Regions from separate parts of the Echinicola jeungdonensis genome, predicted to be linked through region 1. Evidence: riboswitches for the same ligand, from Rfam matches in the RefSeq annotation. Region 1 holds a riboswitch; each other region holds the start of a gene.
The links. A riboswitch is a leader RNA that binds a small molecule or an ion and turns the genes downstream of it on or off. The one in region 1 is predicted to bind S-adenosylmethionine.

Region 1 (7,826 bases):
AAACCAGGTCATTGACCTTGTCCTTGTACAGTCTTAACCTTTGCCGGTGATTAAGCTGGACCCCATCCCAGTCTCTTTCCCTAAAATAAATGGGGGCCAATTTGGTGTGTTCCTTAAATGCCTCCATGTAAATGGAATAATCCTCTAAAATTTCGGATACGGTAGATTGGCAGTCGGTGGCATTCATGATAGGGAAATGAAAATTGGTTATCGGTCTTAATTTGGGAAACCATATTATTAATGGGGGAGGTAGAAAACAAGTAGAGAAACATTTTATTTAATAAATTCTAATACCAGGCACCAATTATTGGCCAATTTAATTGGGGGTTGTCCATTTTAATTGCTGAAAACTATGCTGGTTTGTACCGGTAATTTTTTCAAATTTATTTCTAATGCAATCGTTTGTTTGTAGTATGAGAATTATTTTTTACCTTTCCGTGAAGTTATTCAGTACTTGAATAATTCAACAATAGGTTTAATAGGTTTGATAGTAAAAAAGGTTCGGACAATGTTCGAACCTTTTTTGTTTTAATTGGCCAAATAAACCCAATGGTTAATAAAAATTTTGTCAGAAAGATGGGCTTCAGTCCATCAATTCAGTAATAAGAAATCCTTGCTTCTTATTAAATACCCTTTTTTAAACCACTGATTTTAAATGAACTGTATTTTTTTGGTGAAATCTGGGCTGGTTATTAATGGTTTTTTAAAAGTACAACTTAATTTTAGGTGGAGTTAAGGCTAACCGAGTCCATTTGCATAGAAAAATTAATAATCTTACTTTTTGAAATGAATTGGGAAGAAATCATAAATACCTTAACCTTAAAATTAAAGGATCCTTTACCAGGCCGTAAGGGGCAAATTAGTATGGCTCCGAGACCAGTGGATGAAGCCCGGTTTAGCCATCCAAAAGGGGGCAAAGCCAGAATTGGTGCCGTCATGATTTTGCTATATCCAGAGCAAAACCGATGTATGGTTCCATTTATCAAAAGGCCCGTATATGAAGGAGTGCATAGCGGCCAAGTTGCTTTCCCTGGAGGGAAATGGGAGGAAACCGATCAAAATTTAAAAGAAACTGCCTTACGGGAAACGGAGGAAGAAATCGGGGTAAAAGGTAAAGAAATTGCTTTAATAGGAAGGCTGTCAGATTTATATATTCCTCCAAGCAATTTTTTGGTTTCCCCCTATATAGGTTACATCCCCTATAAACCTGTTTTTGATCCGGACCCTAAGGAAGTAAGCAGTATCATCCATTGTGATTTTGATACCCTGGTAGACCGGGCCAATAGGAAACAAAAGAAACTTCAACTTCAATCAGGCTACGCCGTGGATGCCCCATATTTTGATATCCACCAAGAAATAGTTTGGGGAGCGACTGCTATGATGTTAGGAGAATTGATGGAGGTCTGGGAAAAGTAAAGTATTGGCCATCATAATTTCCTTCAGTAGCTCTTTTTTCTAAATCTAATCGTTAAATAATTTACCGCTATAAAATAAATGCAAGAATCCACACCTCTGGTTACAAATGATGCTGTTGTTTTGGGAATTTTATTAGGCATCCTTGGTTTTGTTTTTTCAACTGCCAGTAGCCAAAAACTTTTTTGGAAGAAATTTTACCGGGTAGTCCCTACTGTGTTGCTCTGTTATTTTATCCCTTCTATTCTAAATTCTGCTGGGATTATTTCCGGAAAAAGTAGTCAATTGTACCATATGGCCTCCCGGTATTTGTTACCGGCATCATTGGTGTTATTGACTTTGTGTATTGACCTGAAATCCATTTTAAAACTAGGCCCTAAAGCCCTGATGATGTTTTTGGCAGGTAGTTTTGGAATTGTTTTGGGCGGCCCAATTGCGGTTTTGGTGGTTTCTACAGTAGACCCAAATGTGGTGGGGGGGACAGGTCCAGAAGAAGTTTGGAGGGGACTGGCCACCATAGCAGGAAGTTGGATTGGAGGTGGTGCCAACCAAACAGCCATGCTTAAAACCTTTGGAGCTAGCCCAGCATTGTTCAGTCAAATGATTGCCGTGGATGTAGTTATTGCCAATTTGTGGTTGGCCTTCCTATTGTATTGGGCAGCAAAACCAAAGCAAATAGATAAATTATTTAAAGCAGATAGCTCCGCCATAGAAGAACTTAAAAAAAAGGTTGAGGCTTACCGTGGAAGCATAATGAAAATCCCCAGTATGGCTGACACTTTTATGGTTTTGGGAGTTGGTTTTGGCATCACAGGATTGGCCCATGCTGCTGCCGACATATTGGCCCCATGGATAGGAAGCAATTATCCTCAATGGTCCCATTATAGTTTAGACTCCCCTTTCTTTTGGATTGTAGTGATAGCAACTACCGGGGGACTGGGTTTGTCTTTTACAAAGGCCCGAAGATTGGAAGGGGCAGGGGCTTCCAGGATAGGAAGTGTTCTGTTATACGTATTGGTGGCTACAGTGGGAATGCAAATGGATTTGCTTTCTATTTTTGATAATCTTACTTTGTTTTTAGTAGGCCTCATCTGGATGTTGGTGCATGTTTCAATTATGTTAGTAGTGGCCTATTGGATCAAAGCACCGTTTTTCTTTATTGCGGTAGGGTCTCAGGCCAATATAGGTGGGGCAGCTTCGGCACCCATTGTTGCTTCGGCCTTTAACCCTTCATTGGCCCCTGTGGGCGTCCTTTTAGCCGTTTTTGGTTATGCGGTAGGAACCTATGGAGCTTATTTGTGTGGAATATTGTTACAAATGGTATCTAATATGTAGTGGTTTTATGGCTGTTTACCGAAAATTTATCTTTGTCTGTACCGGTTCTGATTGTAAAAAAAATGGTTGCAAAGGACTTCTAAAGGAGGCAAAGGAAGTTATCAAACATGATGATCATAAAGGGAAATACAAATTGATCAAAACCAAATGCATGGACTTCTGCAAATCCGGCCCTATCTTGGTTTATAATAATGAAGTGATCAAGAGATGTGATAAGGGAAAAATGAAAGAGGTCCTTAATAAGGGCTAATTTGTGATTTTTGGGTTTTCTCCTTTGACTTGGTTAACCAAATTTCAAAGAAAACCAAAAAAAAGGCCCTCAAGGAAAAGGGCCTTTTTGGGATCCCAGTTTTATCCTTTCTTTTCTATAAAAACAGCTGTACCACTGGCAGTGACCATCAACATTCCATCCCGGATGGTTTCATAGTCCAGGTCAACCCCAACTATGGCATTGCCACCGTAAGATTGGGCTTGTATCTCCATTTCTGCCAATGCAGTGGATTTGGCCTCCTTTAATACTCGCTCATAGGTGCCTGATCTTCCCCCAACAATATCAGTAATGCTGGCAAAAAAGTCCCTGAATACATTGGCACCGATGATAGTTTCACCTGTGACAATGCCGCAATATTTAGTTATCTCATGGCCTTCTACATTAGGAGTGGTTGTAGTTATCATTTGGATTTTGTTTTGGTGAAAAATTATTTGGTTTCGATAATACACATTCCAACCAAATTATCCAATTTCGGAATGGTAACCCACTAGTTGAATTGTTATGGAATCAATTAGAAGCCCTGCCAAAGTTTATTTTTAGAGAATTTTTAAATCTTGGGATAGTTTTTTTTAGGTAGTAGGAAAAAATAATTTAGGGTTTATCCCCACCGATTTACTTGAATCAAATAAGTGTCGTTAAGTGGATATGGTATTTCTGGTATTGAAACAGGTATAATCATTTGACCCGAACGGCTTTGGACTGTCAACTTTTGTCCATTCACCTTCGTACACATTTTTTGTAATTTCTATAGGCCTAATCCATAATATTACCCTTATTTTTGTGGTTAAACTGCAGCCCATGAGAATAGCCTTATTGATTCTTTTCTCCTTTTTTTTCAGCACCTGGGTAAAAGCCCAGGTGGATAACCATTACCAGCGGTCCAGCCTTTATTTTTATTATGGAACTTCCGGTGGCAACTTGAGGGATTTTGATGAGATGCTGGAATCCCGAGGGGCAGAGGAGCTTAAGAATAACTACCACACTTTTGGGATGGGATACCAAAACCGTTTCAATGATTTTATTTTGGGGGCTGAGATTTACCAAAATAATGGGGTGGGAATGAATTTCAGGGATTACAAAATTGATTACCGTACCACCCGCATATTTCTTAACGTAGGTTATTCCTTTACTGAAGAAGGCAAATTTCACCTGATCCATTACATGTCCATGGGCTTAGGCAGTCTTAATTTTGAAATGCTGCAGCATAGGGAACCTGAAAGTATCAATGATTTCCTGACAGACCCTGCCAGGGGTTATATTTTAAGGAAAAATAACTTGCATAAAGGAAGTCAATATTTTGGGGTTTTCTTGACCGAAATAGGATTTCAGATGGGGTATGACCTTATCTTTCCCCCTTATGAGGAGGTGATTACATTGATGAGCAAATTTGGTTATTCCTTTAATCCTTTTGAGGATTCCTGGGTAAAACAGGGAGTTTCTTTTGACAATATCCAAAGTGGGGCATTTTTTAGGATTGGAGCTGGGATATCACTTCCAAAGTCTAATTACTTTTACCGGGATGCATCCTTGTCAGCCCAATTAATTTATGGGTTGCATTTTACCAGGCCTAGCGAATTAAACCAACTATTGGAACAACATGGATGGCGTACTTTTTCTGGGATTCCCAAAAACTGGGGGGCTAAGATTTTGGGTGAAAACCGAGGGAATTTATATGGTGTAGATCTTTATAACCTGGCCTTGTCCAACCAGGCCTCTGATGTTTATGAGCAAACGCTTAATAGCATTCGGATATATGGGAATATTGGTAAAAAACTGTATGAAAGAAAGAACTTTGAATTGAGCCTCTTGGGAGGGTTAGGCTATGGACAATTGCGGTATTCCATGTTGCACTTGAGGAAGTTGGATTTTCCGGGATTGATGGACATTCCTAATTATGATGGAGAACTTAAAAAAGGGGGATTAATGGCCAAGCCTGAGTTTATCCTGGCCTATGCCATGCCACTTTCCAAGAAAAAATCTTTAGATATAATTTATTCTGTAAATGCGGGTTATGAGATGCCAATAGGAAATTATAAATTAGCAGATCTGAAAATGACCCAATTTATGAATGGCCCTTATGTCCAATTTGGATTGGGGGTAAGGCCATAAATGACCCAACTGCAAAATAGCCGGGAAAGCGTGAATTCATTTCAATCATTATCGATAAATAATGAATTCATTCTCGATGGGATAGGACAATAAATGGAAATTATTTGTTTCAATGTAACTAAAATCCATTAATTCCTGTTACCTTTGAAGTTGCTTATCGAGAAAGACCGAGGGAAGGGCCCTATGACGTCTTAGCAACCTGAAAACAAGGTGCTAACTCCCATCCTGATGCCACAGGAAAAGATGAGCGGTAGATAAATTACCCATTTTTCTCCCGGTTCTTTGCTCGATATGGTCCTTAAATAAAAAATGAGCATGAATACGAGAACCGATATATTACTCGAACAACTTCAAAAGAAAATATTAGTACTGGATGGAGCCATGGGCACCATGATCCAGCGCTATCAATTGGAGGAAAAAGATTTCCGTACCCCTGCCTTAGAAAGTCATCCAAAGGAATTGAAGGGGAATAATGATTTGCTTTCGCTTAGTAGACCTGACGTGGTCAGGGAAATTCACTTGGCTTATTTGGAGGCAGGTTCGGACATCATAGAAACCAATACTTTTAGTAGTACCTCTATAGCCCAGGAAGATTATGGACTGGAGCATTTGGCCTATGAACTCAATTTTGAATCTGCTAAAATTGCCAAAGAAGCGGCATTAGAATGCAGCCAAAAAACTCCCCAAAAGCCCCGTTTTGTAGCCGGTGCAATTGGGCCGACCAACAGGACTGCCTCCATTTCACCTGATGTCAACGATCCGGGTTACAGGGCAATTACCTTTGACCAATTGGCTGAAGCTTATACCGAACAGGTAAAAGGCCTATTGGATGGTGGTTCAGACTTGCTCTTGGTGGAGACTATTTTTGATACCTTGAATGCCAAGGCAGCCTTATATGCCATTCAGGAGGTTTTTGAAGAAAGGGATTTGCCCTTGGATCCAAAAGATGGGGGAATCCCAATAATGATTTCCGGAACCATTACAGATGCTTCCGGAAGAACGCTTTCTGGACAGACCACGGAAGCGTTTTTGATTTCGGTTTCCCATGTTCCTTTGATCAGTGTTGGTTTGAATTGTGCTTTGGGAGCAGAAGACCTTAGGCCATATCTAAAAGTATTAGCGGAAAAGGCACCGTTTTTTGTAAGTGCTTACCCTAATGCGGGGCTTCCCAATGAATTTGGACAATATGACCAAACAGCTGAGGAAATGGCCGGCCAGGTGGAGGAATTCTTAAAAGAGGGCATGATCAATATCCTTGGAGGTTGTTGTGGGACCACCCCTGAACATATCAAAAAATTGGCGGATTTGAGCGAAGGCTATTCGCCTAGGAAATTAGAAGAAGAACAAAAAGCAGAAGTATAACCAGTATGGTTAATATAAAAAAAGACAGCCATTTGAAGCTTTCCGGCTTGGAACCTTTAGTTTTTACGCCGGAATTGAATTTTGTTAATATTGGAGAACGGACCAATGTGACCGGATCCAAAAAATTTGCCAGGTTGATCCTCAATGGACAGTTTGATGAGGCATTGGAAGTGGCTCTCGATCAGGTCCGAGGCGGAGCCCAGGTGTTGGATGTTTGTATGGATGAGGGGATGCTGGATGGAGAAGCTGCCATGGTCCAATTCCTAAATTTGATTGCATCTGAACCTGAAATCAGTAAAATTCCAATAGTGGTGGATAGTTCCAAATGGAACATCATTGTGGCGGGTCTAAAGTGTATTCAGGGTAAAGGAATCGTTAACTCCATCAGTTTGAAAAATGGGGAAGAGGAGTTTATCCACCAAGCCAAGACCATCAAAAAGTTTGGGGCAGCAGTTGTGGTGATGGCTTTTGATGAAATTGGCCAGGCGGATTCTTACCAAAGAAGAATAGACATATGTAAGCGGAGTTATGATATCCTTACCAAAGTAGTGAAATTCAATCCACAGGATATCATTTTTGACCCCAATATTTTCCCGGTGGCAACTGGGATGGAAGAACACCGGACCAATGCCATTGACTTTTTTAAGGCCACCAAATGGATCAAAGAAAACCTTCCCGGTGCAAAAGTAAGTGGAGGGGTCAGCAATGTAAGTTTTTCTTTCCGGGGTAATAATCCGGTAAGGGAAGCCATGCATGCTGCCTTCCTTTATCATGCGATCCAACATGGAATGGATATGGGAATTGTCAATCCCACTATGTTGGAGATTTATGATGATATTCCAAAGGATCTTTTGGAACATGTGGAGGACGTGTTATGGGATAGAAGGGAAGATGCAACCGAGAGATTATTGTCCTTTGCAGAAACAGTAAAGTCTTCCGGTAAAAAGGAAGTCGTAAATGAAGCCTGGAGGTCCGAGCCCGTTTCCAAAAGGATTGAACATTCCTTGGTGAAAGGGATTATCGACCATATAGTGGATGATGCAGAGGAGGCAAGACAGGAATTGAAATATCCATTGAAGGTGATTGAAGGGCCATTAATGGATGGAATGAATGTAGTGGGTGACCTGTTTGGGTCTGGAAAAATGTTTTTGCCACAAGTGGTAAAATCCGCCAGGGTGATGAAAAAAGCGGTAGCCTATTTGGAGCCTTTCATGCCAAAAGCTGGAGAAGAAGGTTATGAAGAGGGAAAAAGCTCCATCAAAAAAGTACTGTTGGCTACTGTAAAAGGTGACGTTCACGATATTGGGAAAAATATTGTAGGGGTGGTACTGGCTTG
Region 2 (7,826 bases), on a different contig from region 1:
AACCTTTAGATCCCATGATAATCAAATCTGCAGAAATATCGGAAACTTCTTTGGAGATGCCAGCATAGGGGTTGCCAAAAGTGATTTTTGAACTGAATTTGTAAGGAACATCTTTTTGGCTCCTTTTTATTTCCTCCATCTGCTTTTTTCTCTTTTCTACCAATTCGATCATGAATACATTATTCATTTCAGCACCGCCAACGCCAACTTCCCCCATCGTGCTAAAATTTTGGGAGGTAGGGATTTCAATAACATGGAGTAATTTAAGGTGCCCCTGTAAGTTGGTTGCCAGGCCTTTGGCAAATTCAAAAGCATTTTCGGCTTCTTCGGAAAAGTCAAATGGGACTAGGATGGTTTTCATGGTTTTGTGCTTTAATATGGATTTTGTGTATTTTCTAAGTTAAAATACAAAAAATGCTCATTTAAAACTAATTCGTTATAACCATTTTAGAGTGGGTCCATTTACTTGATAAAGTATTGTTTTTTTAATTAAGTTTTAAAAAATAATAAGCCCAATTCCAAAAGCCATCACCCATAGAAGAGTTGAAATGGCCATCTTTTTAAGATAAGGATCCAATTCTTTGGAGGATTTCTTTTTACCCACTGAAGAAGCCACTTTTACCATGATTGGAGAAATCAATAAAGCTAAAAGTCCCCCCAAAGCATTTTCCAGGGCTACAAAAAGTAATAAGCAGCCATTGCCTGCAAGTATAAGGCCCCAGTTATACACTAATGCAGCTTTCCTTCCAATTCTTACTGGAATTGATTTTTTTCCTGCGTTTTTGTCAGATTCAATGTCCCTAATATTATTGATGTTTAGGACAGCAGTGCTGAAAAAGCCCAGTGAGGCTGCGGGGAATAGAAGAGGAGCAGAAAAACTTAGACTATGAAGAAAATAAGTTCCTAAAACCCCTAAAAGTCCAAAAAAGATAAATACAGAAAGGTCTCCCAAACCAATATAACCATAAGGGTTGTTTCCAGATGTATAGGTGATGGCTGCATAAATGGATAACAGCCCCAAACCAATAAATGTCAGGACCAACCACCAACTTTCCAGGGCAACCAATAAAAGTGCAAAGCCACAAAGAAATGACAGGGAAGCCAAAAATATCATGGCTCTTTTCATTTCCCTGGGTTTAATAATACCGGATTGAACTGCCCTGATAGGGCCTTCTCGTTCAATACTGTCTGCTCCATGCACACTGTCCCCATAATCATTGGCCAAGTTGGAAAGGATTTGGAGGAAAGTGGTGGTTAGGGCTGCCAAAATCAATATCTCCCATCGAAATGTTTGATGGTAATAGGCAATAAAACTGGCCATAAGGATGCTTGCCAATGCCAGGGGTAAGGTTCTGAGCCTAATGGCATGTAACCAAGCTTGTTTCTTGCTTTTAAGAGAAATTTCCACGGAATAAATAGAGGATTTGGTTGGGGAACATTAGGAGAAGTGCAGGGCCTTTAGGCTTCTCCTAAGAGTTCCAGGATTTTATCATCCATTGGGTTGACGGAGGAAGGAAAGAAATGAGTAAGCTTACCTTCCTCATTGATAATGTATTTGCAGAAATTCCAGCTGGGTTCTTGATTGTTCCACCCATTTAACTCTCTATCTGAAAGCCATCGATAAAGAGGGTGTTTGTCCGCCCCGGTGACTGAAATTTTATCAAACATTTTGAAGGTCACCCCATAGTTTTGGCTGCAGAATTTTTTGATATCCTCATTGGTTCCGGGTTCCTGTCCTCCGAAATTATTGGCAGGAAAGCCCAGAATAACGATTTTATCTCCATACTGTTGATGCAAATTCTGCAAATCCGCATACTGAGGGGTATAACCACATTTAGAAGCAACATTCACCAACATGACTTTTTTGCCCTTGAATTGCCCAAACTCAACAGGGTTACCATCTATGTCATTGACTTCAAAGTCATAAAATGATTTTTTCACTTGTATGGGTTTTGTTGTCACTGTAGGTTTTATGCTTTTTTGATCGTTGGATTTGGCATGACATGCTACTAATGCCAAGGCCAGGCAGAAATAAATTAATTGCTTCATATTACATCCTTTCTGGAACATTAATACCTAATAACCTCATTCCGATTCTAATAGTTTTGGCAACCTGAGCGGAAAGGGCCACACGGAATGATCTGACTTTTTCATTTGATTCACTGAATATAGGAAGTTCAGCGTAAAAACGGTTATATTCCTTGGCCAAATCAAATAAATATTGAGCCAGAACAGCCGGGGAGTATTCTTCTCCTGCTTGTGCCAGTTTTTTCTCAAAATCGTTTAACAAAATGATAAGTTCTTTTTCGGTGGTTTCCAAGTTACCCAGGTCAGCAAATCCATTTAGGCTGTAATCCACTTCAATTTGGTCAGCTTTTCTTAGGATTGCAGAAATCCTTGCGTGGGAGTATTGAATAAATGGACCAGTATTTCCCTGGAATTCGATGGATTCCTGGGGGTTAAACAACATCCGCTTTTTGGGGTCTACTTTTAATAAGAAATATTTCAAGGCTCCCAGTCCCAGAATTTCATAAAGCTCTTTGGCCTCTTCTTCAGAAAAACCTTCAATTTTCCCTAATTCCTGGGTGTGTGTAGCAGCCGTATCCACCATTTCTTGGATCAGGTCATCAGCATCTACTACTGTACCTTCCCGGGATTTCATTTTTCCGGTAGGCAAATCTACCATTCCATAGGAAAGGTGGTAAAGGCCATCACCATAGGGGCGGCCCAGCTTTTTCATGATTTTGAAAAGGACATCAAAATGATAATCCTGTTCATTGCCCACTACATATACGGACTTGTTAATTTTATAATCCTTATACTTCAGGTCAGCAGTTCCCATATCCTGGGTGATATAAACAGATGTTCCATCACCACGGAGAACCAACTTTTCATCCAACCCTTCTTCTCTGAGATCAGCCCAAACGGAATTATTGTCTTTTTTGAAAAACACTCCCTTTTCAAGTCCTTCTTCCACAATGTTTTTGCCCAACAAGTAAGTGTCTGATTCATAATAAAGCTTGTCAAAGCTCACCCCCATTTTTTTGTAAGTGGCATCAAAGCCTTCATAGACCCATCCATTCATGGTTTTCCATAATTCCACGGTGGCAGGATCATTGGCTTCCCAATTTCTGAGCATTTCCTGGGCAGCCTGCATGAGGGGCGCTTCCTTTTTGGCTTGTTCCTCCGACATGCCCTGGCTCATCAATTCCTTGATTTCCTCTTTGTAGGCTTTGTCAAAAAGTACGTAATATTTTCCTGCCAAATGATCCCCTTTTAATCCACCGGATTCAGGTGTTTCTCCCTTTCCGTAAGCTTGATAAGCGACCATGGATTTGCAGATATGGATTCCCCTATCATTGATCAGGTTGGCTTTGATGACTTCATATCCATTGGCTTCTAAGATCTGGGATACTGCAAAACCAAGAAAATTGTTTCTTAAATGGCCCAAATGAAGGGGCTTATTGGTGTTAGGAGAGCTGAATTCCACCATCACCTTTTGGTTTTTGGAAGGTAATTGGCCCAGGTTTTCCTTTTGGTATATTTGTTGAAAAACTTCCATCCAGGAAGCTTCATTAACCGAAATATTCAAAAAACCTTTCACTACATTGTATTTGCTCACCAATGAGCAATGTTCCTGAAGGTAATTCCCGATCTTTTCACCGGTAGCTTCAGGTTTCATCTTGGTGTATTTTAAATAGGGAAAAAGTATAAAAGTGTAATTCCCCTCAAATTCCTTCCTGGTAGGTTGTAGGGCCAAACCATTTGCGGCTACAGGGTGATCAAATTCGGTTTCAAAGGCTTTGCTTATGGCAATGAGTATTTCTTCTTGGATTGTCATTGAATTTTGTAATTAAAAGTTTTGCACCTGGGAATTGAATCTTTTCCCTAAGGGTTTGCCTTTTGGTGGTCGTCTTTAACATATATAAACACCACCCTTTTCTATTCACCCTTATCCATGAACAAATCATGTCAAATTCCTGGAAGGAATTTGGAGCGTTGAAGGGTTAGGAATTTATTGGCACAAAAGTAGTTAATTTTGGGCATAAATTGTAAGTGTTAGCTAACATGATAGCCAGTTTTCTGGATACAATAATTGAAAAGCAAATATGAGAATTGAGTTGGTATTTAAGAAAGGTTATTTAAATTCCCTTAACGTGGGGATTGCGGGTGCAGGAATTAGAATTGGCTAAAGGTTAAATGCCCTTCTTCTTTTTGGTCTGGTTATGAGTGAAATCTGTGGTGTTAAATTTTATCATTTAATTCCCTACAAAATCTATAGGGTTGTTGTTATTTAAAAATAAAGTATTACATTTGAAAAAATTATTAGTGAAAAGCCGAAATGGTAAGTAGCTGATTTTATAAAGAATAGGGGAGAGAACAGGCTCTGGGAACCTATAGCAACCTAACCTTAAAAAGGCAAAGGTGCTAAAACCTGCCTAAATCAATTCAAGGACCTATAAATGTTAGCAATGATGAAAAACAGACGAATGCACACTTGCCCATTTCAAGACAACCGATGTTGATTAATTTTCAACATTTTAAATTATTACTAATAATCCAATTGAAAAGACACCATGACAGCAATAGCAAATTCATACAATCATTCAGAAAAAACTTCCCAAACATTTAGCTTCAATTCAATAAACAGAAATGAACCCAAAACCAGTCAGCCCAAGGATTTGTTGAACTGGCTGGAAGGTCATGAAGCAGTGGAAATTGAAGGGATTGGAGGTTTTGATTTTAAAAACTTCCCTGAATCCCAGAAGAAATTTCAAACCATATACTTCCATTTGAAAGGAGAAGTGGAGTCCTTTTATTCACTTTTCAGGGGATTGGTCCTGGCAGGTCACCCCAAAGAAGTGTTTATTGAAAGTATTCATGAAAAGAGGTATTTTACCTTAAAATACTACCAAAGCAATGAAGGCATCGCAAAGGCTTATGTCAATAAGCTTTTTAAGTTGATTGAAGATGAAATCCGCTTCAAAAAAGTATTGAAGAAGATTATTCAAAATCAAAAGAAACATCAATTGGAGGAGAGCTTGCTTTATAGTGAACTTTCCTGATAAAAAGAAAAGAAATTCATCCATTTCTTATCAAAGCTTCCGTTTATGAACGGAAGCTTTTTATTTTTTAGGGGAGGAGGAAGGGGTGAAAAAGGCTGATCAACCTTTGGTTCTGGAATTCCCCAAATCAGAAATTAAATGATAACAGGTTGATTTTGAAATGGCTTATTTTTTCCAGATAGATTTTTGCAAATTAGCTAAAGTCATTAATTTGATTTCCCCAATTATTAATGCAATTTTCGAATCAAAAAGTCATAAACCTCCATTGCCTAATGAACAAATACATTGATTTAATTAAACAAACTTTTGATTTTCCCACCAAGGAATTCCATGTAGAGGAAGATCAACTTTTATTTAATGGGGTGAATCTTATGGATATCATCCATACTTACGGGACACCGTTAAAATTGACTTATCTTCCCAAAATCAGTGAAAGCATTCAGAATGCCAAGAAATACTTTGGCAAAGCCATAGAAGACCACGATTATCATGGGAAATATACTTATTGTTATTGTACGAAGTCTTCCCATTTTAGCTTTGTATTGGATGAAGCACTTAAGAATGATATCCACATCGAAACTTCCAGTACTTTCGATATTCCTTTGGTTCGAAGTCTTTATAAAATGGGTAAAATCAGCAAGGAGACTTATATCGTTTGCAATGGGTTCAAAAGAGAATTGTACAAGGAGTACATAGCTGGTCTGCTTAATGATGGATTTGTGAACTGTATTCCGGTTTTAGATAACCTGTCGGAAATTGATTATTACCTTGAGCATGTAAAAGTCCCTTTTCAGGTGGGAATTAGAATTGCTGCTGATGAGGAACCTAAATTTGGTTTTTATACCTCCCGTTTGGGGGTGCGGTACAAGGATATCATCGAGCTTTATGAAACAAAGATTAAAGACAACCCGCAAGTCAGTCTAAAGATGCTCCACTTTTTTATCAATTCAGGAATCCGGGATACTGCCTATTATTGGTCCGAACTGACCCGGTTTATTCAGAAATATGTTGATCTGAAAGCCATTTGTCCAGAACTGGACACCATGGATATTGGAGGAGGCTGGCCCATTAAGACCAATGTGTTTTTTGATTACGATTACCAGTATATGGCCGATCAAATTATCAAAAATATCAAGTGGATGTGTGCCAAAAATAATACTACCGAACCCCATATTTTTACTGAATTTGGAAGTTATACGGTGGGAGAAAGTGGTGCGGTGCTTTATTCGATATTGGATCAAAAACTTCAAAATGACAAAGAGCTTTGGTACATGATTGATGGATCTTTTATCACCCAATTGCCCGATAGTTGGGGGCTCAACCAAAAGTATATTATGCTTGCTGTTAATAATTGGAAAGAAGAGTACCACAACATTTCCTTGGGAGGTTTGACTTGTGATAGTATGGATTATTATAATTCAGAAGCTCACCAATATAATATATACCTTCCCAAGAAAAATGAGGGAAAGCCCCTATATATTGGCTTTTTTCATACCGGAGCTTATCAGGAATCCCTTGGAGGTTATGGTGGAATACAGCATTGTTTGATTCCTGCACCCAAGCATGTACTTATAAACCGGGATGAAGAGGGAAACATTACACACGAATTATTTGCTGAGGAACAAAAAAGTGAAAATATGTTGAAGACCTTAGGATTTTAAATGGCAAAGGCCCGTTGAAAAACGGGCCATTGTAATCTTTTTTTATGAGATTGCAAATCAATTTCTAAGCACAAATTCAAATGGTAGAGTTATAAGGGTGAAATTGAATACTTCACCCAGTTGGGAGAAAAATACTATAGCCTTTGGGTATAAATCTTCTAGACAAAGTCCTCGGTTAAGTGGGGAGTTGTCTTTTTTGTCCACTAAGGTGATCAATTATTTGGCCCTCAGTGGACCAAAATTCCCCCATGCAATCTGCGGTTAAGCAACTGTGGACAGGCAAAATCCCTATTAAATCCCCAACTTTTAACTGATTTACCAAACCAGTGCTGGCTTGGATCAGGCCATGTTCTTGTGAAATACTTTTTAAATAAGAAGTTTCTTCTGATAAATTCCATCCATTTTCATTCAGCAAAACCACTTCCCCATAGTTTTTGCTTCCATCAGCATTCATTAAATATTCTTTAGAAAGATGGATAGCCCCTCCATGAACCAATATTTCATTTTTTTCTTCCTTGATATCAACAATGGGGACGGCTAAAGCCACAGCAATGTCCTCCTTGTGACAACTACCGATGGCCGTTTGCATCAGGTCATAAAAAATAAAATTGCCTGGGCTTATTTCATCAATTCCCTCAAAATTTTCCATTAAGGCGCAACTTGGGGTATCCCCTGACCGGGTGACCATTGTAGGGAAATCTTCTTTGAACTTGGACCTGAGTTTTTTTAACGCATTTTTTGTTTCCTCATGAATTTTGGAAATGCCTGCTATATCCGCCTGATAGGTATGTCCTGCATGAATGTAAAATCCCTTAAAATAAAGCTTATTGGTGGGCCGGGCAGCCTGAAGGATTTTTTCAATTTTTTCATAGTCCCATGCTTCCACGCCTGTCCTTCCGTAACCCGCATCAATTTCAATAAAAAAACCTACCGGAATTTTAAGTTGTTGGGCCAGGGATTTAGTGACTTCTTCATTGACCAGTTGGATGGAAACGGAGGATTGGTGGGCTAATTCATCCAGATGATGGGCCTCTAAAGGGTTGAATGGGAAAGCGATATGGATGTTTTGCCAATTTTGTTCCGAAAAATAGGATGCCAT
Region 3 (7,826 bases), on a different contig from region 1:
GGAAGTACCTAACTCTTGTGCGATTTCCTGATGTGTTATTTGAAGCTCATTGCTACTCAGCTGTTTCCTTTTGGCCTGAAGATAACGAACCAGCCTTTGGTCCATTTTTAGAAATGCCACTGCATCCAAAGCTTCCAGCATTTCCTGAAACCTTTGTTGATAGGTTTGGGCAACAAAATCTTTCCATTGCCGGTATTGCTCCAGCAATTGCTCGTGATAACGAATCGGAATGGACAGAACAAGGGAATCCTCCTCCGCAACCGCTTTAATTTCACTGGGTTGTAAAGAATTGCAACAGGTAAGGGACAAGGCGCAGGTTTGTCCAGAATTAAGGTAATACAAAAATAATTCCCTGCCTTCATCATCCAAACGCAGCACTTTGATAGCGCCTTCCAAAATAATCGGCACCATTTTAATAAACTTCCCAGGTTCTATAATAGCTTGCCCCGCTTTTAATTGGACCAGGGAGCCCTTAGCCAATAAATCTTCCAGCAACCTGATATCTGTAATCCCAGGGACTTTTGCTTTTAACTCCTCAATACTCATTTGATATACCTTTACAATAACTTAATTCACGACCCATAAACTATCTCCCCGTCCAACACGTCCCTTAACACCGTAGCCCCTGCTCCTACCACACAATTTTCCCCGATTTTTATACCCGGCAAAACCGTACAACCTGCACCAATAAGGCTACCTATTCCCACAATTACGCCACCACAAAGAGTGGCATGAGGAGCAATATGGGAAAAATCTCCTATTAGGCAATCATGATCAACCACTGCTGCTGTATTGACAATCACATGTTTTCCTATTTCGGTATGAGGTTGGACGATGGCTCCTGCCATTATTACCGTGCCTTCACCAAAGTTGGAATATTCACTTACCCAGGAAAAAGAATGGGCCACTTTGGAATAGAAAACCTTCTTTCCAAGTTTTAAGACCACTTTTTCCCTGATCTTATTATCTCCGATAGCCACCAGCATTTGACTTTTTGGGGCAATATCAAAATTTTCAGGTGTTGAAACGGGATATTTGAGGCACTCTTTAATTTCAGGATTATCATCTAATACCCCATTTATTTCTATCCCTTTACTTTCCACAGCTGCAATTACTGCTTTTGCATGCCCAGAAGCACCCATTATATACATATGACCTGTTTTTTCCTCTTACAATATATTAAGTAATCCAAAATAAGCCCCCTTTTTAATCCTTCATATGAAAAACGCTTAGTTTAACTTGAATTCTGAATGGTTATTTTGCAAAGTCAAATTTACTTATTATAAAATCAGTTTTCGTAAAATTGCTCCAGCGAGCTTTGGGATTTAAAACCATTACTTCCAATTGAATTTTGTGGCCAGCCACAAATTTTCCCTCCGAATCAAAGCTTAATCCCTTTTTCGGCCCGCTCAAATAGCCCTGATTTTTTTTCTTTCCTCCAAAAGTTTACATTTGGTCATCAATTTACAAAACCCAAAACGCCCCATGAAAAGAAGGGATTTTATAAAAACCGGTGGTTTAGCACTGGGAAGCTCAATCTTCCCTTACCCTATTATCAATGCCTTTTCATCTCAAGAAAATGATCAACCCATAAAAATAGGTATTATTGGTTGTGGTGATAGGGGAAAAGGCATCATGCACGTCATGAAAGGATTACCTGGGAAATATGAGATCACCGCTATATGTGACATAATGGATTTCAGGCTGGCAGAAACAAAGAAAACTTTTCCGGACATCAGCATGAAATCCTATAAAAATTATGAGCAATTATTAAATGATTCCAACGTAGATGCAGTGGTCATTGCTACTCCTTTAAATATGCACTTTGCTCCTGCAAAATACGCCCTACAAGCTGGCAAACATGTTTATCTGGAAAAAACAATGACTTACAATATCCCGGAAGCATTTGAATTGGTTAAAATCGCTCAAGCCAACCCTCACCTCACCCTGCAGGTGGGCCACCAATACCGGTACACTCCTTTATATTATAAGGTAAGGGATATGATCCGATCCGGTTATTTGGGTAAAATCACTCAAATTGATTCACGTTGGGACAGAAACTGGAATTGGAGAAGGCCGGTCCCTGATCCCTCCTTGGAGAAAATAATCAACTGGAGGATGTATAAGGAGTTTTCAGGAGGCTTGCCTGCTGAATTACTATCTCACCAAATCGACTTTATCAATTGGGCTTTTGAAACCCACCCTGACTTAATAATGGGCACGGGTGGAATAGACAATTACAAAGACGGGAGAACTACCTATGACAATGTCCAGCTCATTCTCCGATATGAGAAAGAAGATATGATTGGCAATTTTGGATCCACCTGCAGCAATGCCAGGGAAGGTTACTCCTTTAGCATTAAAGGAACTGAAGGAACGGTGGAGCTCTTAATGAATGAGGGCTATTTCTACCCAGAGGAGGATAAAATGGAGGAGCTGGGAATTGTGGATGGTGTTTCTGGAGCAACCAAGCTCACCTGGAAAGAAGGCAGAGGTATTCCCATATTGGAAGAAAAAACCAAAGAGGGAACCTGGTACGCCCTGGACGATTTTTTTAAATCTATTCATACTTCCACAAAACCTGCATCCAATGTTATCAGTGGAGCAACAACTGCATTCTGTATTCATTTGGCCAACCAGTCGAGCTTTAATAAAACCATTGAAAACTGGAAACCTGAATTTAATTTAGGATAAGGTTAAGATAGACTAATCTTATTGGGACTACACAAAAGAATCACAGGGTCCCCTGTGATTCTTTTGTGTTTTAAACACTCTGATTATTCTGGATTTTATGTGTTTATGCCATCAAATAATGGTTACAGACTTATACTTGGCCCTAATTCTCCCGTGGATTATTGGTTTTATGCTTGATCAAATCATAAACCGAAAAATAATTCCATGCCCATTTTCCTTGCCCTTTTTTATAATGGACCTGAAGGGAAAAAACATGATTTTATCAAAAGAGGCAACCTATCTCTAACTTGAAGCAGACCAGAAACACCTATTGGCTAAAATTCAGGTGCCCGAAAAATTTTAATCAGTGAAATCAAATAGTTGAAAAAGTGTCAATTTCACTTTTATTTTTTAGTGGACTTTCCGAAAGAATTAGGGAAAATGATATACCATTTTGATGTTTTTTCGTTAGAGTATAAAATGGTTCATTTTTGGAAGACAAAAAAAAAGAGGAATCTTTAGAAGATTCCTCGAATGGGTTTATTCTAACTGACTAACAGCCGTATATATTTTGGAAAAAAGGACGCCGATCCTCTTTTTTTGAACCAAAACTTCTTTAAACATAGTGATAATAATTTTTAATTCAATAAAATATTAACAAAAATCCCCTAAACCAATTTAAATGTCACTACACACAAAAATGAATTCCTCAGTATTATATAAGGCAAAACTCCTAATTTAAGAAACATTAACAACATCATTAACCATATTTAACCCAATTAATAAAATGATCACTAAGTTTCTTTCCTGTTTTCAACCCTTCTATTTTTTTTAATTTTTATTCAAAAAAAAAAATTCGGCAGGTGAAAAAATTGACATTTTATTAACAAAACCCCTGAAAAAGTGTATTTTAAACACTTATTACACTAAATATTTTCCTTTTTCAAAACTTTTGCAGGTACCACAAAAATCAATTGATCATAAGGATCTCCATTTTTTTTCATAAATTCCCATCAATTAACGGGTTAAATCAAATGAAGTATTTATCAAAACAGTCTTGTTTCAAAATATTTTTAACGGTAATTCTTTTGGCTGGAATTTCCATTTCAGGAAACACTCAAGAAGTATCTGGCAAATTCCAGGAAGAAGTCCAACAAATTGTCCAAAAAAACCCCATTCCAAAGCAAGGCCCACCAGTCTATCTTTTTACAGGAAGTTCCAGTATCCGGATGTGGAAAGATCTTTCCTCCTATTTTCCGGAAATTGAAACCATTAACACAGGATTTGGAGGGTCTCAGACATTTGAACTTCTTCATTATTCCCAGGAATTGATCCTCCAATACCAACCCAAAAAAATATTTATTTATGAAGGGGATAATGATATTGCCGCAGGAAAAAAACCAATGACCATATTAAAAACCACTAAAAAGCTGGTAACAAAAATCCATCAACAATTACCTGATGCCCATATTATCCTGATAAGCCCGAAACCCAGCTTGGCAAGATGGCACCTACAAGAGGAATACCAAAATCTCAACCGCCTACTGGAGATATATTGTCAAAAGCAGAAACAGGTATCCTTTGCCAATGTTTGGAACATCATGTTGGATGAAAATGGTCAACCAAAGGAGGATATTTTTATTGAGGATGGATTACACATGAATGCCAAAGGGTATGATTTATGGGCTAAGGTTTTGAAAGAATTTATCCCATAAATGTTACCTTATTTTTATAGATACCGTTCTGCATTTTCAAAAATTTGGATTTCCCATTACCCTACCTTTACTTTGCAAGACCCAAAGGAACTGATTTATACAGAAGAGGTGAGAGAACAGGCTTGTTGACCCTCTGGCAACCATCCTCAGCGGCGAAAAGGTGCCAAATCCTGCCCGAAAATAGGGGACTATAAGTTAGATGAAATGAGAACACTTACTTTGACACCGATTATTTTTATTAACAAACCCGAAGAAATATATTTACCTCTCCATTTCGGGATGCATTTTTACGAAACCCTAAAAGGGGAAACTCAATATTTAAACAGAATTTAACACTGCAAGAATAATAATATGTCCGAAAAACATTTTGAAACCCAGGCAGTAAGAATTGCTTCCTCCAAAACCAATCAAAGGGAGCATTCCTCACCTATCTTCATGACTTCAAGTTTTACCTTTGATAGTGCAGAAGAAGCTCGGCAGATGTTTGCTGAAGAAATCCCAGGAAACATCTATTCAAGGTATGCCAATCCCAACAGCACTGACCTTATAGAAAAAGTATGTGCAGTAGAAGGTACAGAAGACGGCATTGCCACTGGTTCTGGCATGGCTGCCATGTTTGCAACCATGGCTTCTATATTGGAACAAGGGGATCATATTCTGGCTTCCAGAGCCCTATTTGGCTCCACTCACCAACTGCTTACCGGAATATTCCCTAAATGGGGCATCAGCTCGACTTATGGGGACATTTCCGATATCGCCAATTGGGAAAAATTGCTTCAGCCGAATACCAAAATGATATTCATTGAAACCCCTTCCAATCCCGGTCTGGAAATCATTGACCTGGAATGGATTGCTGCTTTTGCTAAAGCTCATAACCTTATTTTGGCTGTGGACAATTGCTTTGCTACCCCTTATTTACAACAACCTGCCAAATGGGGTGCGGACCTCGTAGCCCACAGTGCTACCAAATATATTGATGGACAAGGTAGGGTTTTGGGTGGACTGATCCTTGGTAAGGAAGAATTAATCCAAAAGGTCCGTTATTTTACCCGGCATACAGGACCATCAATTTCACCCTTCAATGCATGGATCCTTTCCCGAAGTATGGAAACCCTAGCTGTGAGAATGGAAAGACACTGTGAAAATGCATTGAAAGTGGCTACCTATTTTGAAAACAATCCTCATTTGGAATCTGTCAAATATCCATTCCTGAAAAGCCACCCTCAATATGAATTGGCAAAAAAACAAATGAGGCTGGGCGGAGGCATCATTACCCTGACCTTAAAAGGAGGAATTGAAAGGGCAAAAAGGTTTATTGACCAATTGGAACTAATTACCGTGACGGCAAACCTTGGAGATACCAGAAGCATCATTACCCACCCCGCTTCTACTACCCATAGCAAGTTGACGGAGGAAGAAAGGGAAAGGGTTGGGATTTTACCTGGCCTAATCAGAGTTTCAACAGGTTTGGAACATCCTGATGACATTATTGGGGATATAGAAAGAGCCCTTGAAAAATCCAAATAATCATTTAAACCCCTTTGGAAACTTGATCACCAAAGGGGCTTTTTTTTTGTCGCACTTTGTCCATTTTTTTCGTCTAGATCATAACAAAAGCCCTTTACCATGAAATACACCTATTATTCCATCTTGACTCTTTTCTTTCTATTGGTTTCTTGCGTGGATGAAAGTCCCAATAAAGGGGAAATTACTCCCAATTTGAGGGCATTAGAGGAAACTGAAAAAAAACTGGTAAATGCCGGCACAGCATTTTCCGTCAGGTTATTTCAACAACTCAGTAAAGAAGAAGGGAACCTATTTTTCAGCCCTTTCAGTATCCATCAGGCATTGTCTATGGCCATGAATGGCAATAAGGAAGAATTGCTCGAAGAATATCTGGAAACACTTCATTTTGATAATATATCGCTCGAAGATGCCAATTTGGCCAACCAAGGACTCACTAAATTCCTTAAGGATGTGGATCCAAATGTAAAGATTAACATTGCCAATAGTATTTGGTATCAAGAGGGACTGGATTTAAAATCCCAATTTCAAGAAACCCTTCAAATGCAATACCTGGCTACTATTAGCAGCCTGGATATGCAATCCCCGGGCTCCAAAGAAATTATTAATCAGTGGGTGGACGATCAAACGGAGGGATTAATTCAAGACTTAATTGACCAGGTTGATCCTGCTGCTGTCATGTATTTGATCAACGCCATTTATTATTATGGCGATTGGAAATACCAATTTGATCCCCAAAACACCACCGAACAACCTTTTCACATTTCTTCCTCGCAAACTACGCCGGTTGAAATGATGCGGTTGGAGGAAGCTACGACATTAAAGACATACCAAGCAAACGGGTTCAAATATTTAGAAATCCCCTATAGTACAGGGCAATATATCATGGGAGTATTATTGCCAGATGCCTTTAACTTGGAAGAAGCAAAAAGCAATTTCAATTTGAATAATCTTCATGCCTGGCGGGAAGAAGCAAAAGAAGGTAATATCAAGCTGGAAATGCCCAAATTCAAAATGAAAATCAAAATCCAAAACTTAAAAGAAGACCTAATTGAAATGGGGCTAAGCACCCCTTTTCAGCAAGATCCAAGAAATTTCACAGAAATATTTGAAACCCCAACAGAACCCCTAAAAATAAGCCGGGTAATTCACGAAGCATTAATTGAGGTAGATGAAAAAGGAACAGAAGCAGCTGCTGCCACAGCTGTAGAGGTAGTGGTGACTTCTGTTCCAGCAGAACCACCTGTAATTCGACTGGACAGGCCATTTGTATTTTTCATTCAAGAAAAACACAGTGGAACCATCCTCTTCATGGGTGTTCTTAAAGACCCTTCCAAACTTTAAACTCTCATTCCCGAGGCTCTAAACCCCTGGCCTATTTTTTTAATAAATTGGATGAGTAATAATCCACTTCCAAGGCTTCCAGTCTATTCAGGTGTTTTTTAAGCCTTTTCCTGTACTCTCCCCAATTCCGCTTTTCGTTTCTAGTCCAGCCCACTTCCGCTATTCCTAATAATCGTGGAAAAACCATGTATTCCAATTCATCCATATTAGTAATGGTTTCGGTCCAAAGGGGAGCTTCAACTCCTATTATTTCATCTTTGCCGATCCCCTCTATAAGCTCAGAAGGTTCCCAGAGATAAGCGCTGTCCAACTCAATAAAACCTGCCCAATGTAATCCCAAATGGGTAGTGGAATCATATTGCATATCCAAATAGGTTTTCCAGGCCGGGCTCATTATTATTTTTACTCCTTGGTCTGCCCCAAGCTTTGCATTCTCTGGATTGGACCAAAACTGAACCAAAGACTCAGGCCTCAGAGCTGCCTGGGCCACCTCATCCCAGCCAATCATATTTTTCCCATAAGAATTGACCGCATCCTGTACCTGTTCAATAAAGAGGATATAATCTCCCA
Region 4 (7,826 bases), 130 kb from region 1:
CAACTTTGCAGTAAAATGGTACGAATTTGACCCTACCTACCCCATTGTGAAATTGCTGCATATGACAAGGATAATAAAATTAAGAACAGCATAAATTTTAAAGCCGCATTGAATTGCGGCTTTTTTTTGACTAAAACACTTTTTACAAAATCCTTATTGAACAGGTCTTGTTCATTAAATGTGATCGAAGAAAAATAATAAAGGCCAAATCCCAAACCAAAGTCCCCAAATCCATTCCCAAATTTTAGGCGTTATTTTCCTTTCCTGTATTGTAGGGAAGCTTTCAATTCCTACCTTTTATTTGCTCCTATATCCACTTGATTATATAAAACTAAATGATTAAGTTGATAAAAAAACAGCTTAATCACATGAGAGAATTAACCAAAGCCGAAGAACAAGTCATGCAAATTCTTTGGGAAATCGAGGAAGGATTTGTGAAAGAAATTCTTGAAAAGATGCCCTCCCCAAAACCTGCCTACAATACCGTTTCGACCATTATCAGGATTTTGGAGAGAAAGGGATTTGTCAAGCATAAAGCCTATGGAAAATCACACAAATATTTCCCCATAGTTTCCAAAGATCAATACAGAAGTTTTTCTATTAAAAACCTCTTGTCAGGTTACTTTGGTGGATCCTTTTCCAAATTAGCTTCCTTTTTTGCCAAAGATGAAAAACTGGACATCAAGGATCTTGAAAAATTGATGAAAGAGGTCAAAGATGATGTAAAATCAGGTTAATGACACATTGGTTTGATTACATTTGGCAGAGCACCTTCTGCCTATTATTTTTTTATGGTTTTACTGGGTTTTCTGGATAATCCGGAGTAAACTGACCCCTCCGAATTAGGCAATTATTCAGGTACCAAAGTGGCTTTAAGGGCCAGAATCGCCTGTCATTCCGGCGGATGTTGACCCCCTGAAGAAAAAATTGAGCTAAATCCGGAGCAAGCTGACCCCTTTGAGGCTTAAATTCCGGAGCAAGTTGACCCCTCTATGGAATGGTTTTGGTTTTTTAGCGGACATTTTCGAAACCGCTAAGCATAATCCGATGGCAGGTAAACCAAAACCGATGAGTCAGATCAAGCAGATGATTATTTTACGGCAGCAGGGCAAGGGCATCAAAACCATAGCCCGCATGCTGGAGATGAGCAAAAACACAGTCAAGAGCTATCTTTTTAAGCTGGACAAGCTGTTGGAAAACAATAAGAAAACAGGGCTTACGACGGAGAAGCTCCTGTCCATGGAGGTACCTGAGATTGAGAAACAGTTCCTTTCAGGGGACCCTTCTTACAAAGATCCCCGGTACGAACACTTTATCTCCAACCTTGCTTATTATCAAAAAGAGCTCCAGCGCAAAGGGGTGACCAAAACTCTTTTATGGGAAGAGTACAGGCAGTCCTATCCCGATGGATACGGCCGTAGCCAGTTTTGCCACCACCTCAACCAACAGGATCTTGCCCGGGCAAAGCCATCCATGGTACTTGAGCATAAGCCTGCAGAGAAGCTGTATATAGACTTTGCAGGCAAGCCCATCGCCTACATAGACAGGGAAACCGGAGAAGAGGTCCGGTGCCAGCTGTTTGTGGCCTGCCTTCCCTATTCGGATTATGCCTTTGCCATGGCCGTGGCCTCCCAGACCATCCCGGACTTCCTATATGCCCTAAGCCGTTGTATGGAGCAGTTGGGGGGTGTGACACAGCTGTTGGTCCCCGATAACCTGAAAGCTGCAGTGAACAAAGCCGACAAGTATGAGCCAAGTATCAACCAGGCTCTTGAGGATTTTGCCAACCACTACGGCACGGCCGTAGTGCCTGCCAGGGCGAGGAAGCCGCAGGACAAGGCATTGGTAGAGAACCAGGTAAAGGTCCTTTACTCCCGGGTATATGCCAGGCTCAGGAATATGCAGTTCTTCGATATACACAGTTTAAACAGGGCCATTGGCCAAAAGGTAAAAGCCCATAACCAGACCCGGATGCAGCAAAAGCCCTACTGCAGGGAAGAGAAGTTTCTCGCCGATGAGAAGGGCCTGTTGGGGAAACTCCCCGGGGAACGCTTCGAGCTGAGACACTATGCCCGGCTGACCGTTGCCAAAAACAACCACATCTATCTGGCCCGGGACAACCACTATTTCAGTGTCCCCTATACACTGATAGGCCAAAGGGTAAAGGTGATCTATACACGGAGTATGCTCTATGTGTTCCATAAAGGGGAACGGGTGGCCATACACAGCAGAGGCTTCAATCAAGGGAGTTATTCCACGCTCAAAGAACACCTGTGTTCCCAGCACCAGCATTATAGGGACAGAAGTCCTGAATATTACCGCAGCAAAGCCGCCCAACACTCAAAGGTCTTGTCCAGGTACATCTCCCTGCTGTTTAAACAGGGCAAGATCCCCGAACAGCTTTACAGGACCTGTGACGGGCTGCTCGCCCTGGGCAGGAAGGTGGATAAGGAGCGACTGGAGAAAGCCTGCAATACAGCCATGGAGTACAAAGTATACTCCTATACCTTTATCAAGAACATGCTGGAAAACAATATGACAGAAGCTACAGCGGAGCCGTCTGCCAGGGAACTTCCTGAACACGGGAATGTCAGGGGAAAAACATATTATGACCAATATCAATAACTTAAACTTTAAACAACTATGCCCAATCCGATCGAAACACAACTTATCAAACTCAGGCTCCACGGCATGCGCCAAACATGGACAACGCTACAGGAGACCCGTAAAAACCAAAGCCTCTCCCTTGCCGAAGGACTTGAGCTTATGTTACAGGCAGAAGAACAGGAAAGAGACAACAGGAGGTTTAAAAGACTGGAATCCAACGCAGGGTTCCGTTACAAAGCTTCACTGGAAGAACTCTCCCTGGACAAAACCAGGGGCCTGGATGATATGCTCCTGGCAACCCTGGCAACCGGGGAATATATAACCAATGGGGATGCTGTACTTGTCACGGGGGCTACCGGCTGTGGAAAAAGTTACCTGGCCTCGGCCCTTGGCCACCAGGCCTGTGTGCATGGGAAAAAGGTCGCTTACTTCAACACCCAAAAGCTCATGATCAAAATCAAGATGGTCAGACTGGACGGCACTGCCATCAGGTTCTTTGATAAACTGGCAAAAACGGACCTGCTCATCCTCGATGACTTCGGCCTGACAAACCTGGATAAACAGCAACAGATCGATCTTATGGAGCTTATCGAAGACAGGCACGGTAAAAAATCCACTATTATTGCAAGTCAGCTCCCTGTCTCAAGCTGGTACGATGTCATAGGTGAGCCGACCATCGCAGATGCCATTCTTGACCGGTTGGTACACGCCTCCTACAGAATCGAGCTGAAAGGGGAAAGTCTCAGAAAAAAAATGTAAAATTGTCAGGCCATCTGATTATTAAACCAAACCTCTCCTAAAGAGGGGTCAATATGCCCGGAACAGGGGTCAATATCATCCGGAATATCCAGGTTTTCCTTAAAAACCAAAAAGTTTTTGGTTTATCAAGGATATTTTTATTAACGGCTCCTTTAATAGCGATGGTCATACCATTGCTTGAAATCCCAGTGTCATCTGACAAGCCAAATATTTCCCTTAAGAACAATGATTTTTTTAGAGCCCTAACCCAAACTGAAGTACGGAATGATATTATCGTCACTTATGGTCTTCCCGAATTTACTGTGCAAAGCACAAATCTTCCCCTTCTTCTAGAATGGAAAGATTATTTAATAATTGGTTATTTATGTGTTTTGATCTTTCTTTTGGGACGTTTCTCTTGGCATACCTTACAGCTCCGACAACTAAAAGAAAAGGGATGGTATCAAACATCTTTCCAACTTAAAGGTCAATATTTTTTAATCCCAACTTTTGGAATGGCCCCTGCTTTTCCTACTTCAACAAGTTGTTTTGGGATGATACAATAAAGGTGAGTGAGCAGGAAAAAGGACAAATTCTTTCCCACGAACTAGGCCATATCCACGAAGGTCATACCTGGGACTTATTGTTTTACCAGATTTTAACCATTTTATTCTGGTTCAATCCTGCCATTCATTCAATGCGTGCAGCTTTAATGGATGTACACAAATTTTCTGCAGACCAATATGCACTAAATCATTTATCCGATAGCCAATCTTATTCCATACTAGTGGCCAAAATGGCTTTGGAGAAAGCTGGTATTCCAATTGGTCATCAATTTGGAAAGCCTTCTACACTAAAAAGGATTGAAATGATCAAAAAAACAGGAAACATTAATTGGCTAAAAGTTTTTGGAGTAATACCTCTTTCTATTTTCCTTTTGGCTTTGGTTTCATTAAAACCAATGGATAAAAGACCTCTCCTTTCTTATCTCTTTCATCAACCAGTCTCTATAATAAAAAAACCAAATTTTGGCTGCACAGGATTCGGTAAAAGTTCCCGCCAAAATCAAAAGATTAAAGACACCTGTCCATTATGAATTTGTAAGTGCTTTAAGAAATGGGGTAGTGATAGCTCAGCTCGGAGAACTTCAATATGAATTTAGCCTTATAAAGGGATTATAAGAATATAAAAAAGTTTTGGAAATAATAGAGGTTTTCAAAAGTGAGCCTAAAAATGGAGCCAAATCCCATGATCATAACACATCAGGAATAATACCTCAAACAATATTCAACAATAAAACTTGGAAAAATTTCCTAAGTCAGAATCTTCATATCCCCATGGATGCAATAAAATGGGGCCAATTAGGAACTGTTGAGGTTGAATTTGTAGTGGACGAAAGGGGAAATTCTCTTCAACCCAGTATTCTGAAATCTGGAGGTTGGGGTAGGGATGAAGAGGTCCTACGTTTGTTTACCCTTGTGGATTTTCCAAAATTCAATACCAATCAGGATATTGGAGAGGAATTGCCTACCAAAATCATTCTACCCCTAAACTTTGACCAATTTACCCAGTAAGAATGGTTTCTGAATATTTATAAGGCCAAGAAAGTAAAAGATTAATTCAAATAAATTCCAGTAAAATACTTATTGGGTATTTGATTTTTTTTTATAAATAGATTTTGTTTATCGCATTTACACCAATTTTTTTTATACCTTATATGATATTTAAAAAATAAAATCAATCATTCCTTTCATTTATCCAACATTTCAACAATTTTAAAGTTTGGCAAATTGTTAGGTTACTATTACATTTGAAATTAGAATAATTAATTTAATCTTAACTAATTAAAGTAATGGGAAAAGGTGATTTGAAGACAAAACGTGGAAAAATCCATAAGGGAACCTTTGGAGCCAGCCGTCCAAGAAAAGCCCAAAACATTAAAGTTAAATTGGCTTAGGACGAGCAAAATAAAGAATAACTAATACTGAATAATCTCAAAATCAAGCACCAGGATGATACGACTGGTGCTTTTATTAATTTAGGGGAATTAGACCCATTGAAAGAATAATATACCCTACCCTTGAAATTGTAATATTTGCTTCCCACACCCCATAGAATTTATGATTTAACTTTTAGGGAACTTAAATGCCTGAAATTTTCAGAAATGAACAAACCACTCCATTGAATATTTTGGACTTTCAGGTATTCCCTATTGGATTTATAGGGAATAAAATTATCTTATTTTTTTATAAATCCCCTTTTGGAAGCTTGGATATTCAAAATAAGCGTCGTTTATTTGTGTCATCCTTTTACTTTTTAGAAAGTATAAGGATTTATACAGAAGAGGTGAGAGACAGGCTCATGGACCCTCTGGCAACCTGGAAAATCCAAGGTGCCAATTCCTGCCAAATGTGAATATCCTCATTTGGAAATATAAATTCTTAAATATGAATTTTATAAAAAGGATCAAGCACACAACAAAAAATTCACTCCAAAACATTTCATTTAATTATTTCTCAACATTTTACCCAAAAATGTATGAAGTAATGCTGATGCCCATGCGGTTCTAACCCAGGAACCGGAATGCCTTTGGCATTTCAAGCCTTTTCCAGTTTCTAAACAAAATATTCAAAATCAACCAATGGAATTTCCTTACCCTTTTGAAAATATATTTCAGTTAAAAGCAAAGAACCAAATAGTAATTGAAGGGGCTTTTTATAAAATTTTACTGGAGAATGGACTAATACCCATTAATATGGCCTGTGAATTTCATAGGACCATTCAAAAAGACATCAGAGCGGAATTATAAACCGCTTTTGAAAAAGAAAGGAAACACATGAATTTACAATCTACGTATCTTATTTCCGATATGACCCAAGAAGTATTTCACTGTGATGAAGAAGTGGTGCTTGAATCCGGGGAATCCCTTCCGGAATTCCGGATCAGCTATACCACTCAAGGTCACCTGACACCACAAAAAGATAATGTGGTGTGGATTTTACACGCCCTTACCGGGGATGCCAATGTACATGAATGGTGGAGTGGACTAGTAGGAGAAGATAAATTGTTTGACCCTACCAAAAATTTTATCGTATGTGCCAATATTTTGGGCTCCTGTTATGGATCAACTCAACCAATGAGCATCAATCCGAAAACAGGGAAACCATATTATTATGATTTCCCCCAACTATCTACCAGGGACATGGCCATGGCTTTTGAAAAGTTGAGAGGCCATCTTGGGATCAGAAAAATAGATACGATAATAGGAGGTTCTTTGGGTGGCCAAGTAGCTTTGGAATGGGCTTACAACCTTCAGGAAAAAGTGAAAAACACTGTTATTGTTGCCTCCAATGCCAAAACTTCACCCTGGACCATAGGTTTCAACGAGGCACAGAGGATGGCCATTGAAGCAGATGGGACCTGGGGCGAAAACCATGAAGATGCTGGGAAAAAAGGTTTGGAAGCAGCCAGGGCTATTGGAATGTTGAGTTATCGGCACCACCAAACTTTTGAAGCATTTCAAAAGGATACAGAAGAAAAAACAGACAATTTTAAAATCTGCTCCTACCTCAGGTATCAGGGTCAAAAGCTGTCTAACAGGTTCAATGCTCTTTCTTATTGGACTTTATCAAAAGCAATGGATAGTCATGATTTGGGAAGAAACCGGGGAGGAACCGCCAAAGCCCTATCGGAAATAAAATCCAGGGTGTTAGCCATTGGAGTGGATACCGACCTTTTATTTACAAAAGAAGAGTCACAGTTTATTGCCAAAAATGTACCAAAAGGTTCATACAGGGAAATCAAATCGATTTATGGGCATGATGCCTTTTTGATTGAAAATGAACAGATTAACTATATACTTAAATCATTTAATCTGGAAGACAATTCTTGAAATTTCCAGAAAGCTAATAATTAATTACCTTCAATTAATGATCAAAGAGGATTATCAGTTTGATAGCTTCAAAGAGGAATTGGAGTGAGTGGATCCAAAAATTAAGGTAGAGAATAAGGATTTCAACCATTGAAATAAGCGATGTTTTCCCTAAATTAAATTATGGATTATACACAAATAAAAGAAACCTGCCTATATATATCCGATATTGAAAAAGCCAAAACATTTTATAATGGAAAATTAGATATGCCTGTCATTTCTATTGAAGATGGCAGGCATATTTTTTTTAGGTGCGGAAGCTCCGTACTTCTTTGTTTCATTCCGGAAACTACAGCTAATGAAACCCATCTCCCTCCCCATTTTGCCCATGGGAAGCAGCACATTGCTTTTGAGGTAAAAGCGGAAAATTATTTAAAAACCAAATCTAGCCTGCTGGAAAAGGGAATTAAAATCACACATGAACAGGATTGGATGGATGGTTTAAAAAGTATTTACTTTGAGGATCCATTTGGACATGTTTTGGAAATTGTTCCCAAGGGGATTTGGGAATAGTTTCCCTTCTTCAAATAGTCGGCCCTGATTTTTATTT

Region 2: it holds a riboswitch for S-adenosylmethionine, as region 1 does, so the genes downstream of both, QWY93_RS12900 (hypothetical protein) here and QWY93_RS17185 (homocysteine S-methyltransferase family protein) in region 1, are expected to answer to the same signal.
Region 3: it holds a riboswitch for S-adenosylmethionine, as region 1 does, so the genes downstream of both, QWY93_RS12005 (trans-sulfuration enzyme family protein) here and QWY93_RS17185 (homocysteine S-methyltransferase family protein) in region 1, are expected to answer to the same signal.
Region 4: it holds a riboswitch for S-adenosylmethionine, as region 1 does, so the genes downstream of both, metX (homoserine O-acetyltransferase MetX) here and QWY93_RS17185 (homocysteine S-methyltransferase family protein) in region 1, are expected to answer to the same signal.

Annotation. Positions count from the first base shown of each region.
Region 1 is NZ_JAUFQT010000002.1:904,120-911,945, reverse strand. Features, by position in the region: gene aceK (bifunctional isocitrate dehydrogenase kinase/phosphatase) at 1-187, opposite strand, end outside; gene QWY93_RS17210 (NUDIX hydrolase) at 865-1,416, shown strand; gene QWY93_RS17205 (DUF819 family protein) at 1,495-2,748, shown strand; gene QWY93_RS17200 ((2Fe-2S) ferredoxin domain-containing protein) at 2,756-2,998, shown strand; gene QWY93_RS17195 (YbjQ family protein) at 3,100-3,423, opposite strand; gene QWY93_RS17190 (hypothetical protein) at 3,818-5,128, shown strand; SAM riboswitch class I at 5,280-5,378, shown strand; gene QWY93_RS17185 (homocysteine S-methyltransferase family protein) at 5,444-6,490, shown strand; gene metH (methionine synthase) at 6,496-7,826, shown strand, end outside.
Region 2 is NZ_JAUFQT010000001.1:3,089,617-3,097,442, forward strand. Features, by position in the region: gene QWY93_RS12880 (universal stress protein) at 1-361, opposite strand, end outside; gene QWY93_RS12885 (1,4-dihydroxy-2-naphthoate polyprenyltransferase) at 497-1,408, opposite strand; gene QWY93_RS12890 (glutathione peroxidase) at 1,459-2,049, opposite strand; gene argS (arginine--tRNA ligase) at 2,051-3,841, opposite strand; SAM riboswitch class I at 4,357-4,466, shown strand; gene QWY93_RS12900 (hypothetical protein) at 4,578-5,066, shown strand; gene QWY93_RS12905 (arginine decarboxylase) at 5,339-6,727, shown strand; gene QWY93_RS12910 (alanine racemase) at 6,903-7,826, opposite strand, start outside.
Region 3 is NZ_JAUFQT010000001.1:2,882,509-2,890,334, reverse strand. Features, by position in the region: gene QWY93_RS12025 (Crp/Fnr family transcriptional regulator) at 1-546, opposite strand, end outside; gene QWY93_RS12020 (acetyltransferase) at 573-1,151, opposite strand; gene QWY93_RS12015 (Gfo/Idh/MocA family protein) at 1,486-2,694, shown strand; gene QWY93_RS12010 (SGNH/GDSL hydrolase family protein) at 3,708-4,388, shown strand; SAM riboswitch class I at 4,481-4,585, shown strand; gene QWY93_RS12005 (trans-sulfuration enzyme family protein) at 4,740-5,915, shown strand; gene QWY93_RS12000 (serpin family protein) at 6,015-7,256, shown strand; gene QWY93_RS11995 (beta-N-acetylhexosaminidase) at 7,288-7,826, opposite strand, start outside.
Region 4 is NZ_JAUFQT010000002.1:773,735-781,560, forward strand. Features, by position in the region: gene QWY93_RS16540 (acyl-CoA desaturase) at 1-94, shown strand, start outside; gene QWY93_RS16545 (BlaI/MecI/CopY family transcriptional regulator) at 369-737, shown strand; gene istA (IS21 family transposase) at 1,048-2,625, shown strand; gene istB (IS21-like element helper ATPase IstB) at 2,644-3,366, shown strand; gene QWY93_RS16560 (M56 family metallopeptidase) at 3,914-4,441, shown strand; gene QWY93_RS16565 (energy transducer TonB) at 4,542-4,919, shown strand; gene QWY93_RS16570 (30S ribosomal protein THX) at 5,198-5,302, shown strand; SAM riboswitch class I at 5,676-5,785, shown strand; gene metX (homoserine O-acetyltransferase MetX) at 6,182-7,237, shown strand; gene QWY93_RS16580 (VOC family protein) at 7,400-7,789, shown strand.